Regions from separate parts of the Bacillus sp. S10(2024) genome, predicted to be linked through region 2. Evidence: riboswitches for the same ligand, from Rfam matches in the RefSeq annotation. Region 2 holds a riboswitch; the other holds the start of a gene.
What was found. Region 2 has a riboswitch for S-adenosylmethionine ahead of mtnK (S-methyl-5-thioribose kinase). Riboswitches for the same ligand answer to the same signal wherever they lie in the genome.
Positions count from the first base shown of each region.

Region 1 (8,186 bases), 4.0 Mb from region 2:
TTTAATTCCTCTTCTAATGGATCCATTTCATGAATTTGTCTTCGAATACTCTCTAAGCCAGATCGTGACATATCTAATATATCTTGTAATTTTTTTTGCCCTTCTTGCGTAGTTAAATGAGGTTTTAACGTTTCCATACTTAATATAACTGACGTAAATTTATAACCAACAGTATCATGTAATTCCCTCGCCATTCTACATCTTTCCTCAAGCAGAGTCATTCTTTCAACTTGTGAAGAATATTGTTCTAAAATCGCATTCTTCTCTTTAATTAATTCGAGTTTTTGTTTAATTGAATCCATAGAAAAAACAATTCTCTGTAACACATGTCCAACACTATAAATGAAAAGAACGTCAAATAGATTTAGAAGCAAGTGATTTAATTTATAATCAAAATTCAAGAAAACTCCGAATATATAAACAATAATTGTTAAAGGTAATGTATAGAAATTAGCTTTTCCTCGACAAAAAAATGCCAATGTTAAAATTGCAGGAGAAAAAAACTGTGCTAGATGATACGTATGTGCAAGATAAAGTGAAAGCCCTCCCACTAATATGATCTCGGCCAATAAATATAGTTCATATCGAATTTTATATAATATTACAGGTATGACATACAGTATTAATGTCATACAAAAAACACTTTCAAAGGGGAATGTAGGATTATCTTGATACGTTAAAACTGCAACTGCAGCGATCCAAAAGATACGAATGAATACGATTAGCCAATGCTGCCAAAGTAATTTATTTTGTACTGAAATCAACCGTATAAGCACCTCCCACTAAAAAACCTTCACCTAGTGTATATATTTTCCATCATTATATTTTTATCATAGCAAGGTTATTACATTTTGTCACTGTGCTTTATTACATTCATTTTGATACGTTGATAACTAAGAACACGACTCATCGTATTGAGTTGAAAATTAAAATGCATAAGGAGATGAAAAAAATGAGTATCTTGAAAATAAACAATTTAACTAAAAAAATTAGAAGAAAAACACTTGTCAATCAATTATCGTTTGATGTAAATGAAGGAGAAATACTTGGACTCCTCGGTCCAAACGGAGCTGGAAAAACTACCACAATTAGAATGATAGTTGGATTAATTTCAAAGTCTAGCGGAACGGTTGAAATTAATGGAAAAAACATAGATAACAATTTTAAAGAAGCAATGAGACATGTAGGAGTAATTGTTGAGAATCCTGATTTGTACAAATTTTTATCTGGCTATGATAATCTTCTTCACTTCTCTCGAATGACACCCAGTGTCCCTAACGAACGATTAAATGAGGTGGTATCTTTAGTTGGGTTGGAGAAAAGTATTCATAACAAAGTTTCGACTTATTCTTTAGGAATGAAACAACGGCTCGCTCTTGCGATTGTTTTAGTACACAAGCCCTTACTTCTACTATTAGATGAACCTACAAATGGACTTGACCCTAAAGGTATTCGTGATTTAAGACTTCACTTAAAGAAACTAGCCAAAAGTGAAAATGTAGCAATTGTTGTATCAAGTCACCAAATGGCTGAAATGGAAATGATGTGTGACCGTATAGCCATTATTGATAAGGGTTATATGGTAGGTTTACATGACATGAAAGATATTACAAAAGAAAAGATAAGTTGTGTTCAATTTGAAGTAGACCGAACAGATTTAGCTATTCCAGTACTTCAAAAGTTATTAGTAGGAGCAGAAATTGTAACAAACCAAAATATGATCAATATTACAATTAGTAAAGAACGTATACCAGAAATTAGTGATACGTTAGCAAGAAGTGGAGTAAATGTTTATGGTGTTCAAACGATTAAAACCACTTTAGAAGACAAATTCATCGAAATGACAGGGGATGAACTACGTAATGCTTAATCTAATCAAGAATGAAAACATGAAAACTTTTAAACGTAAAAGAACTTGGGTCATGATAGGAGTTATGGTCCTATTTATTCTAGTGCAATTTCTAAATGTAAAATTTTCTCATCAAGTTAACTATGGAGATGATTGGAAAACCTCTCTTATAGAAGAAAATGCATTACTTAAAGTTGAAAAAGAATCTAAAACATTACCGCTGGAAATACTCGAAAATGAAAAAAAATTTTTACTAAATAAGTATTACATTGACAACAATATAAAACCAGAAAACAATGCATGGTTCTTTACAATTGGACAAAGTACAAATTTTTTAGTAGCGATTTCTATTCTTACCTTAATAATAGCTGGTGAAAGTGTCGCAAGTGAATTTCAATCCGGGACGATTAAATTTTTATTAACTCGAACTGCTACTCGTACACAAATATATTTTTCTAAATATATTTCGACTTTATTATTTGGACTATTTCTAGTCGGAATCACCTTTATTTTTTCAATTCTATTTAGTGGTATTCTTTTAGGATTTGATGGCATAAACAGCGACTACTTATTCGTCAAAGATCAAGTCGTTCAAAAAACAAGTGTCCTTCAAGCACTAATTGGTAGCTTACTCTTTAAAATTCCTTTCTTACTTATTGTTGCGACTTTCGCATTTATGATTTCAGCTGCATTTAAAAGTTCAACATTCTCAATCGTCTTTTCTCTTTTAATAACAATTACAGGTTTTGTTATGAGCATTTCATTAAAAGGTTTCAGTTGGACACAATATTTTATCTTCTCTAATACAGACTTATCGAATTTTATATACGAGAGTCCACCTGTAGAAGGAATGTCCTTAAGCTTTGCTCTTGTATTAATCTTCATTCATCTATTCATCATGCACTTAGTTTCGTATCCCATTTTTGTGAAAAGAGATGTTGTTTAAAGACTGGAGGAAAGCAAAATGAAGCAAAAATTAATTATTTTTTGTACGTTAATCACTTTAATCCTTACTGGCTGTTCTAGTTCTGAAAGTGAAACAAAGGAACAAAAACTGGAACTATCAGCCTCTAATGTTAAAAAATTAACATTAGATAATCGTAATGGTAATATTGATATTTCAACAAATTCTACATCGGATAAAATAGAAGCTTCTATTCATGCAAAAGCAAAAGGAATCAGCATAGACAAATTAAAACTAGACCTTTCAGAAAAAAATGGAGTCGCCAACTTAAATACTTCTTTTGATGGGCAATTCTTTAGTAGTAGTGAAACTTGGGTTGATGTGAAACTCTCAGTACCTAAGAACGTAAAAGTGGAATTTAAAGAAAACCATAGAGACGGAGCTATTACAGTTTCTAAATTGGATTCAGATATAAACATTCTTAATGTGAATGGAAATATAGACATTTCCAATGTTAAGGGGACTGTTAGTGTAACAAATAGGGATGGGAAAATTAATATTTCCAATGTGTCATCTGACATCAATGTCGATAATAATAATGGGGCAGTTGTTATTAAAGATATTAATGGATCAGTACGGGCTAAGATTGGGGATGGATCAGCCGATATAAATAGTATTGAAAAAAACGTAACAATCTTAGGTGCTAAAAACGATAAGATAAAAGTGGATGGTGTTAAAGGGAAAGTAACATTCAATAAATAACGTTTGACTTATTGATATGAAAATGAATGAAACCAACCGCATTTTTTGTGAAACGACCATATAACATAGTCAAACATTCTTGCTTATTTTTAAAATACGCAAGAGAAAACTTTATGTATTCCCATAAATAGAAAAAAGCTTTGCGCACACGCGCAAAGCTTTTTTCTTCCTATTATTATAGACCAGCTTGCTCTTTTAAAGCTTCAGCTTTGTCTGTACGTTCCCATGATAGATCTACATCAGTACGTCCGAAGTGGCCGTAAGCTGCTGTTTGTTTGTAAATTGGGCGACGTAAGTCTAACATTTTGATGATACCAGCTGGGCGAAGATCGAAGTTGCTTCGAACTAGTTCTACTAGTACTTCTTCAGATACTTTACCAGTGCCGAATGTATCAACAGAGATAGATACTGGTTGTGCTACGCCGATTGCGTATGCAAGTTGTACTTCTGCTTTGTCAGCAAGTCCTGCTGCTACGATGTTTTTCGCAACGTAACGAGCTGCGTATGCTGCAGAGCGGTCAACTTTTGTCGCATCCTTACCAGAGAATGCACCGCCGCCGTGACGAGCATATCCGCCGTAAGTATCTACGATAATTTTACGACCTGTTAAACCAGCATCCCCTTGTGGTCCACCGATAACGAAGCGGCCAGTTGGGTTAATGAAGAATTTTGTTTCTTCATCGATTAATTCAGCTGGTACAACTGGTTTAATAACAAATTCTTTTAAGTTGCGATCGATTTGTTCCCAAGCAATCTCTGGATGATGTTGCGTAGAAATTACGATTGTATCGACGCGAACTGGTTTACCATTTTCATCATACTCAACTGTTACTTGTGTTTTACCGTCTGGACGTAAATATGGTAATGTATCATCCTTACGAACTTCCGTTAAACGACGAGCTAATTTGTGAGCAAGTGAGATTGGAAGTGGCATTAATTCTTTTGTTTCATTACATGCGAAGCCAAACATTAAACCTTGGTCGCCAGCACCGATTGCTTCAATCTCTTCGTCAGTCATTTGACCTTCGCGTGCTTCTAACGCTTGGTCAACACCCATTGCGATGTCAGCAGATTGCTCATCGATAGATGTTAAAACTGCGCAAGTTTCTGCATCGAATCCGTATTTTGCACGAGTATAACCGATTCCTTGAATTGTTTCACGAACGATTTTTGGGATATCTACATAAGTAGAAGTTGTAATCTCTCCCGCTACCAATACTAAACCAGTTGTTACTGTTGTTTCACAAGCTACACGTGCGTTTGCATCTTTTGCTAAGATTGCATCTAAAATTGAATCAGAAATTTGGTCACAAATTTTATCTGGATGTCCTTCAGTTACAGATTCAGATGTGAACAGATGACGTTTTTTTGTCATGTGGTAAACCTCCCTACAGTAATTGTATATATTGTACGGAACTCATCCTTAATTTGCCACAAACTGCGACATTCATGTATTTTCCCACACAAGTGCAAAAGAAAAACCCTTCCTTAATAGAGGAAAGGTTGTATTTGCTACTTGCATACTGCTTTTTGCCCTTCGCTCTTATCGTTCGAGACAATTCGCCTCGCACAGGTTTAAGCACCTATTCACTTGTTTGTTGTCCATACAAGTGAGGTTGCCGGGCTTCATCGGGCCTGTCCCTCCGCCAGCTCGGGATAAGAGAGTATCCGTCCTCAACTATACTAAAGAAATGACTTTCATTTGTCAATCCAAATACACATATTCCTATAAGTTTTTCATACCAGAAATTTATGGAAAAAAATAATATAATAACACAAACAAAAACAAATAAATAGTATACATTATTTATATGATTGTGTTATACTTTTGGTGGGGATTACGATGAATATTCATAAATCAAATAAAGGATGGTATATAAATATGAGTACTGCGAATGTCCAAATTGGATTACATGAACTATTGAACGGAAGCAATGCACAGGTTCAATTGAGCGTTCCGCAATTAACGGAAAAGGTATTAATGAGAAAAGAAGGTCAATTATCTTCTACTGGCGCAGTTTCTGTTTCAACAGGAAAATATACAGGACGTTCTCCGAAAGATAAATTTATTGTAGACGAAGCATCTGTTACGGACAAAATTGCTTGGGGATCTGTTAACCAACCAATTTCTGAAGAACATTTCAATAAATTATATACAAAAGTGCTAGAATACTTAAAAGATAAGGAAGAACTATTCGTATTCAAAGGATTTGCAGGAGCAGACCGCAACTACCGTCTTCCTCTTCAAGTTATTAATGAATATGCTTGGCATAACCTATTTGCGCACCAATTATTCATTCGTCCAACTGAAGAAGAATTACAAGATCATGATGCACAGTTCACAATTGTATCTGCACCAAACTTTAAAGCAGATACAGAAGTTGACGGCACAAATTCAGAAACATTTATTATCGTTTCTTTTGAAAAGCGTATCGTGTTAATCGGCGGCACAGAATACGCTGGTGAAATGAAAAAATCAATCTTCTCTATCATGAACTACTTACTTCCAGAGCAAGACATTTTCTCTATGCACTGCTCTGCAAACGTAGGCGAAGAAGGCGATGTTGCTTTATTCTTCGGTTTATCTGGAACAGGTAAGACAACATTATCTGCTGATCCAAACCGTAAATTAATTGGTGATGATGAGCACGGTTGGTCTGATAACGGTGTGTTTAATATTGAAGGCGGTTGCTATGCAAAATGTGTGAACTTATCTCGTGAGAAAGAGCCACAAATCTTTGACGCAATTAAATTCGGCTCTGTTTTAGAAAACGTTGTAATTGATGAACATACACGCATTGCAAATTACGATGACACTGCATTAACAGAAAATACACGTGCAGCTTATCCAATTGATGCAATTGATAACATCGTATTACCTAGCGTTGCAGGTCATCCTAATACAATTATTTTCTTAACTGCTGATGCATTCGGCGTGTTGCCTCCAATCAGTAAATTAACGAAAGAGCAAGCTATGTATCATTTCTTAAGCGGTTACACTAGTAAACTAGCAGGAACTGAGCGCGGTATTACTTCTCCGCAAGCAACATTCTCAACATGCTTTGGTTCTCCATTCTTACCACTTGATGCATCTCGCTACGCAGAAATGCTTGGTGAAAAGATCGAGAAGCATGATGCAAAAGTATTCTTAGTGAACACTGGCTGGACTGGCGGCGAATACGGCGTTGGAAAACGTATGAACTTAGGTCATACACGCGCAATGGTGCAAGCTGCGTTAAACGGCGAGCTTGACAACACTGAAACAGCAAAACATGATATCTTTGGTCTTGAAGTACCACTTCATGTTCCCGGTGTACCTGATGAAGTATTAATGCCAGAACAAACATGGACTGATAAAGAAGCTTACAAAGTAAAAGCAACTGAACTTGCAAATAAGTTCAAAGAAAACTTCAAGAAATTTGATACTGTTTCTGAAACAGTTGTAAACCTTGGCGGTCCAATCGCTTAACCTGACTTTAATGTGAATAAGTATGTTGTGACTGCAAGAAAACAAGTATTCACCGACAAAGCCCATGTTTTCTTGTAATTGCGCATACTTACATATAAAAGAGGCTTACGAGTAATCTCGCAAGCCTCTTCCCTATTTCTTCACATCTTTCATACTGTAATATGCTAAATTAATCACAATTAATATATACCCGCCCATAATCCCAACAGCAAATGCCCACATCACCATATGATGCTCAATCTCGTACATAATAATGGCACCAAGTATTGCTGCTGCAAATCTGTTTATCATACCAAGAGTTGGTGACTTACTTTTTTTTACTATGCTCTCTCCGATTTTTTCAATGCGGCGCCCTAAAATCCAAACACAATATGTGCTCACGAGAAAACCAAGACCGATTCCTAAAAAGTGCGGAGAAAACGGAGTAAATGTCCAGCCTAACAGCATCAGTGCTAAAATATAATATGTTTGTACTTTAAATGTTTGTAACGACATGCTAATCATGTTCTGGCTCCTCTACTGCAAAATCTCTATATCAAATATCGTCCAATTAAAAAACAACGTAAAAACCACTTTTTTAAGTGGGTAAAAGTATGTAATCGATTCCCTACCACGTGCAATACAAAAACAAATCATCTCTCCATACCAGCTGTTTAAATGGATTTACAAATTTTCAACTATTTTGATAGTGTTTATATTATTAAATTGAATTTAAGAAATAACATTATACAAAAAATCTCTTGCAAATAACGAGTCGAATTGTGTCGTTTTTTCAAACATTTTTTTATAAAATAAGATATCATTCTAACAAAATGTGGATATTATATAGTAAGTACACAATAAAGGAGGGACTTCCATTGCTCTTCTTTCTCATCGCTCTTATTCATTTCCTTATCCCGGCTCTCGTCGGCTTAACGTTATATTGGTATACACCTAAGCATAGCGTTTTCTATGCCGTCCTCAGCGTTCTTCTCACCGGTATGATTCTCGTCACTTATTTCCGCTTCCCTTTTCTTAACTGGATTCCATTTGTTATAGCAATTTTGTATCTTATTTTATTACCGAAAATCAAAAAATAAGAAAGCAGATCTACTCTGCTTTCTTATTTTGATATATTTTCTTTTACAAGTAACGTTTTTTCTGACTTTACAAACCATAGGACCATTGAACTACTCCTACCTATCTTCTTCGCTTCTCTCAAT
Region 1 is NZ_JBFLUR010000002.1:4,263,007-4,271,192, reverse strand. Features, by position in the region: gene AB1280_RS21700 (response regulator) at 1-764, opposite strand, end outside; gene AB1280_RS21695 (ABC transporter ATP-binding protein) at 953-1,870, shown strand; gene AB1280_RS21690 (ABC transporter permease) at 1,863-2,795, shown strand; gene AB1280_RS21685 (hypothetical protein) at 2,814-3,515, shown strand; gene metK (methionine adenosyltransferase) at 3,691-4,890, opposite strand; SAM riboswitch class I at 5,056-5,178, opposite strand; gene pckA (phosphoenolpyruvate carboxykinase (ATP)) at 5,398-6,984, shown strand; gene AB1280_RS21670 (ATP synthase subunit I) at 7,117-7,488, opposite strand; gene AB1280_RS21665 (hypothetical protein) at 7,842-8,063, shown strand.
Region 1: it holds a riboswitch for S-adenosylmethionine, as region 2 does, so the genes downstream of both, metK (methionine adenosyltransferase) here and mtnK (S-methyl-5-thioribose kinase) in region 2, are expected to answer to the same signal.

Region 2 (8,186 bases):
ATGAGGACTTTTTTATTTATGAAAGACTTGTTGCTCGGCGTACTTTTTCAATTGGAAAGGGAATCACTTCAGCCATTCTGTTTCGAGTAAATCGTTTTGTGCGAGCGTGACGTAATATATATAATGCAAACAGTAACCCAACAGGAACAGCACCATATAAACTAAAAAATAAAGCGCTTACAGTGGATGCGACGAAACCAATCATACCAATTTCTAACTCATCCATAATAGCCCCCACAACAGCAGGTATAGACCCACAAACGACACCAAAAAGAATTGCTATTATTAACTCCATATATTCCCTTCCTCCTTTTTACAATTTCGTTCTTTTCTTCTATTATTTGTATTATAACACATTTTAAACAGAATATTCAGAAAAAATTCATAAAATGTTCATAATTTTGTAAAAAATATTCAACAAAAAAGAAGGTTTATCTCATAAAAGGAGATAAACCTGTCCAAAGGAGGATGTATATATGTAGAGTGAATAAAGGAAAGGAAAAGGGGAAACCAATTCTCTTTATTCAACATGCTACCTTAATAAAGTGAAACTTTCATCAATGGGGGTCTTACTGTCCACGAATAGTGGGATAAATAGGAACCCAGCCTTCAGTTGTTACAAAAATACGAATTGCCACAATTTGACGATCGTTTTGAAGGGAAAAATAATGTCTCGTGTTTTCAGGAACCGAAATTAAATCTCCTGGTTCAAGTTCAACGTCAAAGAACCGATCATTTTTTCCTTGGATGGTAAAAATGCCATGTCCGCTAACGATAAATCGGACTTCATCATCAGTATGGTGGTGTTCTTGTTTAAAGTTTACTAACAATTCATCTAGATTAGGTGTTGCACTAGAAAGTGAAATAACATCGCTCGCTTGATAGCCGCGGCGCTTAGAAATCTCAGTAACTTCTGGCGCAAACACTTCTAAAATTTCATTTTTATTTTCATCAGTTAATGCGTAGTTTTCTAGTAAATGACCAGGAAGTTTTGTAATATCCCATTTTTCATATAGAACACCTTCATTTTGTAAGAACTGCTGCACTTCTATTGTATTTTCAATACGTGTATTCATTTCATGAATACGTATTTGCACCATGTTGAACACCTCCTTTAATTGATAAAAGTTTAATGTGGAACTGGAATAGAAACTCGTATGCTTCTAATCTTTTTTTTGTATCAAACCCATCTTTTCCCCACACGGTAATACCGTGATTACGAATTAAAACAGCACCTGCATCTTCATGAATATGCTTACGGAATTGCTCACCCAAAGTTGGAATATGTGCATAATTTTCGATAATTGGAATTCGAATAGAAGCTCCTTCTTCCCAAAGGTTGAGCGCTTTAATAATTTCTTGATTGCAGAGTACAACTTCTTGATCGTATACGTTCGTAATGACATTATTATCAGTCGTATGAATGTGTAAGACACATGCAGCATTTGTCAGGTTATAAATGTGAGTGTGCAGCAGTGTTTCGGCAGAAGGGCGTAAATTAGTTTCTAAAACAGGATTGCCGTGTTGATCAACTAACAAAAAGTCATCCGGTGTTGTTTTTGTTTTATCTCTTCCACTTGCTGTAACGAGAAAGGTAAGAGGATTATCACTCACTTTTATTGAAATGTTACCGCTTGTTGCTGGAAACCAATTTCGGTCAGTTAATTCTTTTTTCAGTTCACTCAGTTCTTGCCACTGACGAAAGAGCTGTCTCACTTTATCACCCCTAACAATTTTTCTACTTCGTTTTGTATATTATGAAATGTTTCAAATGGTATATAAGGAATATGGTGTTCTATACATTTAGTAATCAAAAAGTCACGAGCAAATACTTTGTCAGCAAGTTTTGCTGCTTGAAAATCTGTAATAGAATCACCAATTACAATTTTAAAATCGCCTTGTGAGCTTAAATTACGAATAAGCGTTGATTTACAGAGACCACATTTATTTTCACAATGTTCATCGCACGAATGCGGCCAATTTACTTGAATTGTGTCATTGGAAAAATCAGTTGTATTACAGTAAATGTTGTCAAAATCAACAAGTCCTTCGAGAAGAGGATAAACAAAAAAGTCCATTCCCCCTGATATGATATAAAGTGAGATATTATTTTTTTGTAAATAATGTACAAATTCTGTAAAGCCAGTACGAATGCATGCGGTTTCTTTTATAAAAGTTGTAATTTTAGCCTGTAAACTTGAAGGTAATAGAGAAAAAAGTTTTCCTACACCTTCTTGAATAGAAAGTTCTTGCGATAAAATTTGTTGTTTAATAGTTTCGGCCTCTGGTGGAGCAAATTGTTGCATAATGGAAACAATATTATCGTTATTTGTAACTGTGCCATCGAAATCACAAAAAATTTGAATGCTCATGCTTTTACCTCTTTAGCTGGATTGCCCCATAGGCGCAAGGCAGCTTGTAAATAAGAGTCATCACTCTTATGAAGCGGCGTGTTTGTTAATGCTGCATCGATAGCAGCTCGAAATGCTTTTCCGCCCCCCTGTGCGCCGGATGGGTGGCCGTGAATACCGCCGCCAGCATTAATGACACATTGCTCACCGAAGTCACGAATGAGAAGTGGAACAAGTCCTGGATGAATGCCAGCAGATGGAACAGGAAAGCTACGCTTAAAGGGTTCGTTTTCATCTGTAAGTGCTTTAGCTAAATAAAGTGCTTCTTCTTGTTGTAAAGCGACATTTCCATATGGTGATGGAAACAATGAGAGATCTGCACCAGCATAGCGAAGAAGCTTGCCAAGTAATAAAGATGGAGAAAATCCGTATAATCTAGATGCTATGTAAGTTCCGCTTACTGCTGGATGTGCCATAATTGGGATAGAAATATCATTGTCTTCCGCTAAAGCTTGCAACACATCAAGTCCATATGCAAATACGTTGAAAAGTAATAGATCAGCTCCAGCAGCAACGGCTTGTTTTGCCTTTTCTTTTAAATCATAAGTCCGTCCTGAAAGATTAACAGCATATAACGTTTTATGACCATATGTTTCATAAACAGATTGTAATACTTCTTTTCCGGCGTGAATCCGTTCTGACAGTGGTGTTAACGGATTATCAAATAAAATTTCATCATCTTTTACAATGTCAACACCGCCGCTTGCTTGATCGCGAAGCTGTGTTTTTAAATAACCGATATTCCGGCCGATCATTCCTTTGAAAATACTCATGAGAAGAGGTCGATTGTGAACATTTAAATTGTTTCGTATTTCATCGATGCCAAATTTAGGACCAGGGAAGCTCCTTTTGATTTCATCAGAAAATGTTAAATCAATTAATTTAATTTCTCCGTCCAAGGATAATTTCCCGAAAACAGTTGTAAAAATGGCTGGTAAGTCGGTTGTGAAGTTAGCAGCTGGATAGTGAATTTTAATCAGTCCACGTGTTACTTTTTTATCAAGATATATGTTTGTTTTTTCATCATCTTCTAATTTTTCTACGCTAACGACTGAACCTTTATATTGTTTTAATTGTTCTTGTAGCAAATGGGGTAAGTGTGTCCACGAACCAACTGTTAAACCGAGAGCAATTTGCTCTGCTTTTTTGATTAAATTATGAGAATCATCGTGAATGAAGTAAGTTGCTGTTATTCCGCTCATTTTCATAACCTCCTAGTTGAATAAAAAAAACCTCTCAGCTAAGGAGAGGTTTTTTTACAACCAGCTCCTTATCTGTCAGCGTAACGCTGCGAGAATTAGCACCGTGCCTACATAAAGTAGATCGGTTGCCGGGTTTCATCGGGCTCGTCCCTCCACCAGCTCTTGATAAGAAGTATTTGGAAATGTTTAAAAATTTTAATAACTGAATTTTGACAGAGAATTTTTACGTTGTCAATGATTTTTTGAAAATTTTTAATTTAGCAATTCTATGAACTGCTTCTTGAAGGCGTTCCTCTGAATGTAATAAACCGACGCGAATATAACCTTCCCCGTGTTTTCCGAAGCCGATGCCTGGGGCGACAGCAACGTGCGCTTGTTTTAATAGTACATCAGCAAATTCCTCTGACGTATACCCATCTGGAATGGGGAGCCAGGCAAAGAAAGAACCTTTCGGTGAAGTGACATTCCAGCCGATAGAACGACAAGCAGTAATAAAAGCATTTTTTCGAGATTCATAGCGCTCTACGAGTTCATCGACACAAGTTTGCGGGCTTAATAATGCTTCGCGAGCAGCTTCTTGTACAGCACCAAAAATACTAACATACATATGATCTTGTAATAAGTTAATCGTTTCAATAACACTTTCATTCCCAACGGCAAACGCGATGCGCCATCCTGCCATATTATATGTTTTTGATAACGTATAAATTTCAATACCAATATTTTTTGCCCCATCGATTTGTAAGAAACTCATCGGCTTTTTAGTATCAAAACCGATGGCGCCATACGCGAAATCATGGCAGACTAAAATGTCATGTTTGTTTGCAAACGATACAGTTTCCTCAAAGAATTTTGTTGTTGCAACGGCTCCGGTTGGATTGTTTGGATAGTTTAAAAACATTAATTTTGCTGCATCGGCAGTTTGTATATTAATCTTTGTATAATCAGGTAAAAATTTATTTTCTGCTAGTAGTGGCATTGTAGCAATCTTTGCCTTTGCTAAGGATATCCCTGATAAATAGTCTGGATAACCTGGATCAGGAACAAGGATTGTATCATTTGGATTCGTAAAACAAAGTGGTAATTCAACTAAGCCAGCTTTCCCGCCAAATAGAATAGCTATTTCTGTTTTCGGGTTTAATTGTACACCGTATTCACGCTCATAAAATGTAGCGACAGCCTCTTTTAAACTTTCATGTCCTCGAAATGGAGGATATTTATGATGAATCGGGTGTTCTGCTGCACGTTGTAATGCTGATACGATGTGTGCTGGTGTTGGTTGATCTGGATTTCCTTGCCCTAAGTTAATAACATCATGACCAGCCTGCATTACTCTATTTACTTTGGCGACAAGAGAAGCAAAAAATTGTGTTGGTAATGATGTTAATATCTCAGAAGATTGAAAATGTTTCATACTTTCCACCTCTTTTGAAAGTTGTTGCAATTATAGTGACAAATGATATAATCTTTCCAACTTTTTGTAAAGAAAAAAATAAAAAGGAAGAAGGAAGAGCGTAATGAAAATTGCTTGTGTACAAATGAATATCAGTTTTGGTGATGTTGCAAAAAATATAGAACATGCTGAAACAAAAATAAACGAAGCGATGAAGGAAAATCCAGATGTTATTGTATTACCAGAGTTATGGGCAACAGGTTATGATTTAGAGCGTCTTCCTGATATTGCTGATCAAGATGGCAATTATACGAAATGGTTATTAGCGAAGTGGAGTAAGCAAAATGGTATAAATATTGTTGGGGGTTCGATCGCAAAGCAGACAGAGAATGGTGTTACAAATACGATGTATATTAGTGATCGAACCGGAAACATTGTGGCTGAATATAGTAAAGTGCACTTGTTTCAGCTGATGGATGAGCATAAATATTTGATTGCTGGAAATGAAACGGGGCATTTTCTATTGGAGGGTATACCATGTGCAGGAACAATTTGCTATGATATTCGTTTTCCAGAGTGGGTGCGCGTTCATACTGCGCATGGGGCAACCGTGTTATTTGTTGTAGCGGAGTGGCCGCTTGTTCGTTTAGCGCATTGGCGAGTATTGCTTCAAGCAAGGGCGATTGAAAATCAATGTTATGTTGTGGCTTGCAATCGTGCTGGGAGTGATTCTAATAATGTTTTTGCAGGACATTCCCTTATTATTGATCCTTGGGGAGAAATTGTTACTGAGGCTGATGAAACAGAAACGATTTTGTATGGAACGTTAGATATAAAGAAAATTTCTGAAGTACGTAAAGGGATTCCTGTTTTTTTTGATCGTCGTCCAGAATTGTACGCGACAAAAAAATGTTGACAAACAAATTTTATTCTTGGTATAGTCAGAAACGAAAATAAAAAATTCAGATAACTATATATACTCTTATCAAGAGCAGGTGGAGGGATTTGGCCCGATGAAACCCAGCAACCGACCGTAATACCATTGTGAAATGGGGCGCATGATTGGCGCCTAGTAAGGCACGGTGCTAATTCCAACAGAAAGAAACTTTCTGGTAGATAAGAGGGGAGAAGTGAATCTTCAAACCTCTTTCGGTGTAGAAAGGGGTTTTTCTTATGATGAAAAGCCCTAATATATTAGGGGGAATCAAAGTGGGATACAAGCAGTTAACAGAAAAAACGGCCGTAACATATGCGAAAGAGAATGGTTATTTTTCAGAAGAGGCAGTTGTTACTTGTGAAGAAATTGGTGATGGGAATTTAAATTATGTGTTTCGTTTGCATGATGGGAAGAAGGGGCTCATTCTTAAGCAGGCTCTTCCATATGCGAAGGTAGTAGGAGAAAGTTGGCCGCTATCTTTACGCCGTGCAACAATTGAAAGTAATGCATTGCAAATTTTTGTGAAATATGTTCCAGAATATGTTCCGAAAGTATATGGACACGATGAAACGTTAGCAATTATTGTTATGGAAGATTTATCAGCATTAACGATAACAAGAAAAGGATTAATAGCCGGAGAAGATTATCCGTTATTATCTCGGCATATTGGCCGTTTTTTAGCCCGTGTTCTTTTCTATACATCAGATTTTGGATTACAAGCAGAAGAAAAAAGAGTGTTAGATAGTCAATTTGTAAATCCAGATTTATGTAAGATTACAGAAGACCTTGTATTTACTGATCCATTTGCAAATTATGAAACAAACGACTATGAAGAAGAATTACAAGATATTATTGACGAACTTTGGTGTGATAAAAATTTGAAGCTACAAGTAGCACAATATAAATATAAATTTTTAACAAGAAAAGAAGCGTTAATTCACGGTGATTTACATACGGGAAGTATATTTTCTTCCTCTTCCGAAACGAAAGTGATTGATCCAGAATTTGCGACATTTGGTCCGCTTGGATTTGATTTAGGTCAATTTATTGCAAATTTATTAGTAAATGCGTTGTCGCGTGAAGAGAATAAACGCAGTGTATTATTTTACCACATCGAACAAACATGGAGCGTTTTCGTAGAAACATTTACAAAACTATGGATGCTTGAAGGGATAGAGCCATACACGCGAGAAAAACAATGGTTACCAATTGTACTGAAAAATATATTCGCTGATGCAGTTGGGTTTGCGGGATGTGAGATGATACGCCGGACAATCGGGTTAGCTCATGTTGCTGATTTAGATGGAATTTCTCAAAGTGAAGCAAGGTTACTAGCGAAACGGCATGCATTACGTTTAGGAAGAAAGCTACTTCTACATGAAACAGAAAATGCGGATGCTCGTTTATTCGGTATACAATTTGAATCTATTGTTTTTGAAAAGGAAGTGAGGGTATGAGTAGTAGTAGTCCCACCCTCTGTTATGTGGAAGAATGTGTATAGTGGTATTTGCAGATATTTTGAAAAACAGTTGAAATGATTTAGTTTGTTTTAGTTACCACTTTTCTGTCTCTCCGCTTATTTATAATAAGAAGGGAGGAGACAACGATGGAGGAATGGATATCAGTTATTGGCAATGTTGGCTTTCCGATTGTTGTTACGCTATACTTGCTTCATAGAATTGAAAGTAAGTTAGATAGCGTTATTGTTGCGATTGAGAAGCTACCAAAACAAATGCAAAGATATGAATCTCCAAAAGAAAATATGTAACGGAAACGGATTGTGTGGAAGAAGCACAATCCGTTTCTTATATTGATATAGAAGAAAAATAGTTTGTTGAATTTTACTGTGCCGTATAACCACCGTCAATGACAACTGCTTGTCCTGTAATCCCTTTTGCTTTTTCGCTTGCTAAAAATAAGGCGTAGTTTGAAATTTCTTCTGTATGTAATAATCGTTGTTGCGGTACAAGCGGGTAAATAATATCTTCTAGTACATGTTCAAGCGGGACATTTCTTGTTGTGGCTAAATCTTGAAGTTGATTACGAACAAGAGGGGTATCAACATATCCGGGACAAAGTGCATTTACGGTAATACCATATTCAGCGCCTTCTAGTGCAGCGACTTTGGTAAGGCCAATTACTCCATGCTTGGCGCTATTATATGCAGATTTGCCTGCAAAGCCAACGAGACCATTAATAGAAGCAATGTTAATGATGCGACCGTATCGTTGTTTTTTCATAAT
Region 2 is NZ_JBFLUR010000002.1:295,857-304,042, forward strand. Features, by position in the region: gene AB1280_RS01670 (hypothetical protein) at 17-295, opposite strand; gene AB1280_RS01675 (1,2-dihydroxy-3-keto-5-methylthiopentene dioxygenase) at 570-1,100, opposite strand; gene AB1280_RS01680 (methylthioribulose 1-phosphate dehydratase) at 1,078-1,716, opposite strand; gene AB1280_RS01685 (2-hydroxy-3-keto-5-methylthiopentenyl-1-phosphate phosphatase) at 1,713-2,372, opposite strand; gene mtnW (2,3-diketo-5-methylthiopentyl-1-phosphate enolase) at 2,369-3,613, opposite strand; SAM riboswitch class I at 3,679-3,785, opposite strand; gene AB1280_RS01695 (pyridoxal phosphate-dependent aminotransferase) at 3,837-5,027, opposite strand; gene AB1280_RS01700 (carbon-nitrogen family hydrolase) at 5,131-5,922, shown strand; SAM riboswitch class I at 5,986-6,129, shown strand; gene mtnK (S-methyl-5-thioribose kinase) at 6,216-7,400, shown strand; gene AB1280_RS01710 (YvrJ family protein) at 7,550-7,711, shown strand; gene AB1280_RS01715 (3-hydroxybutyrate dehydrogenase) at 7,785-8,186, opposite strand, start outside.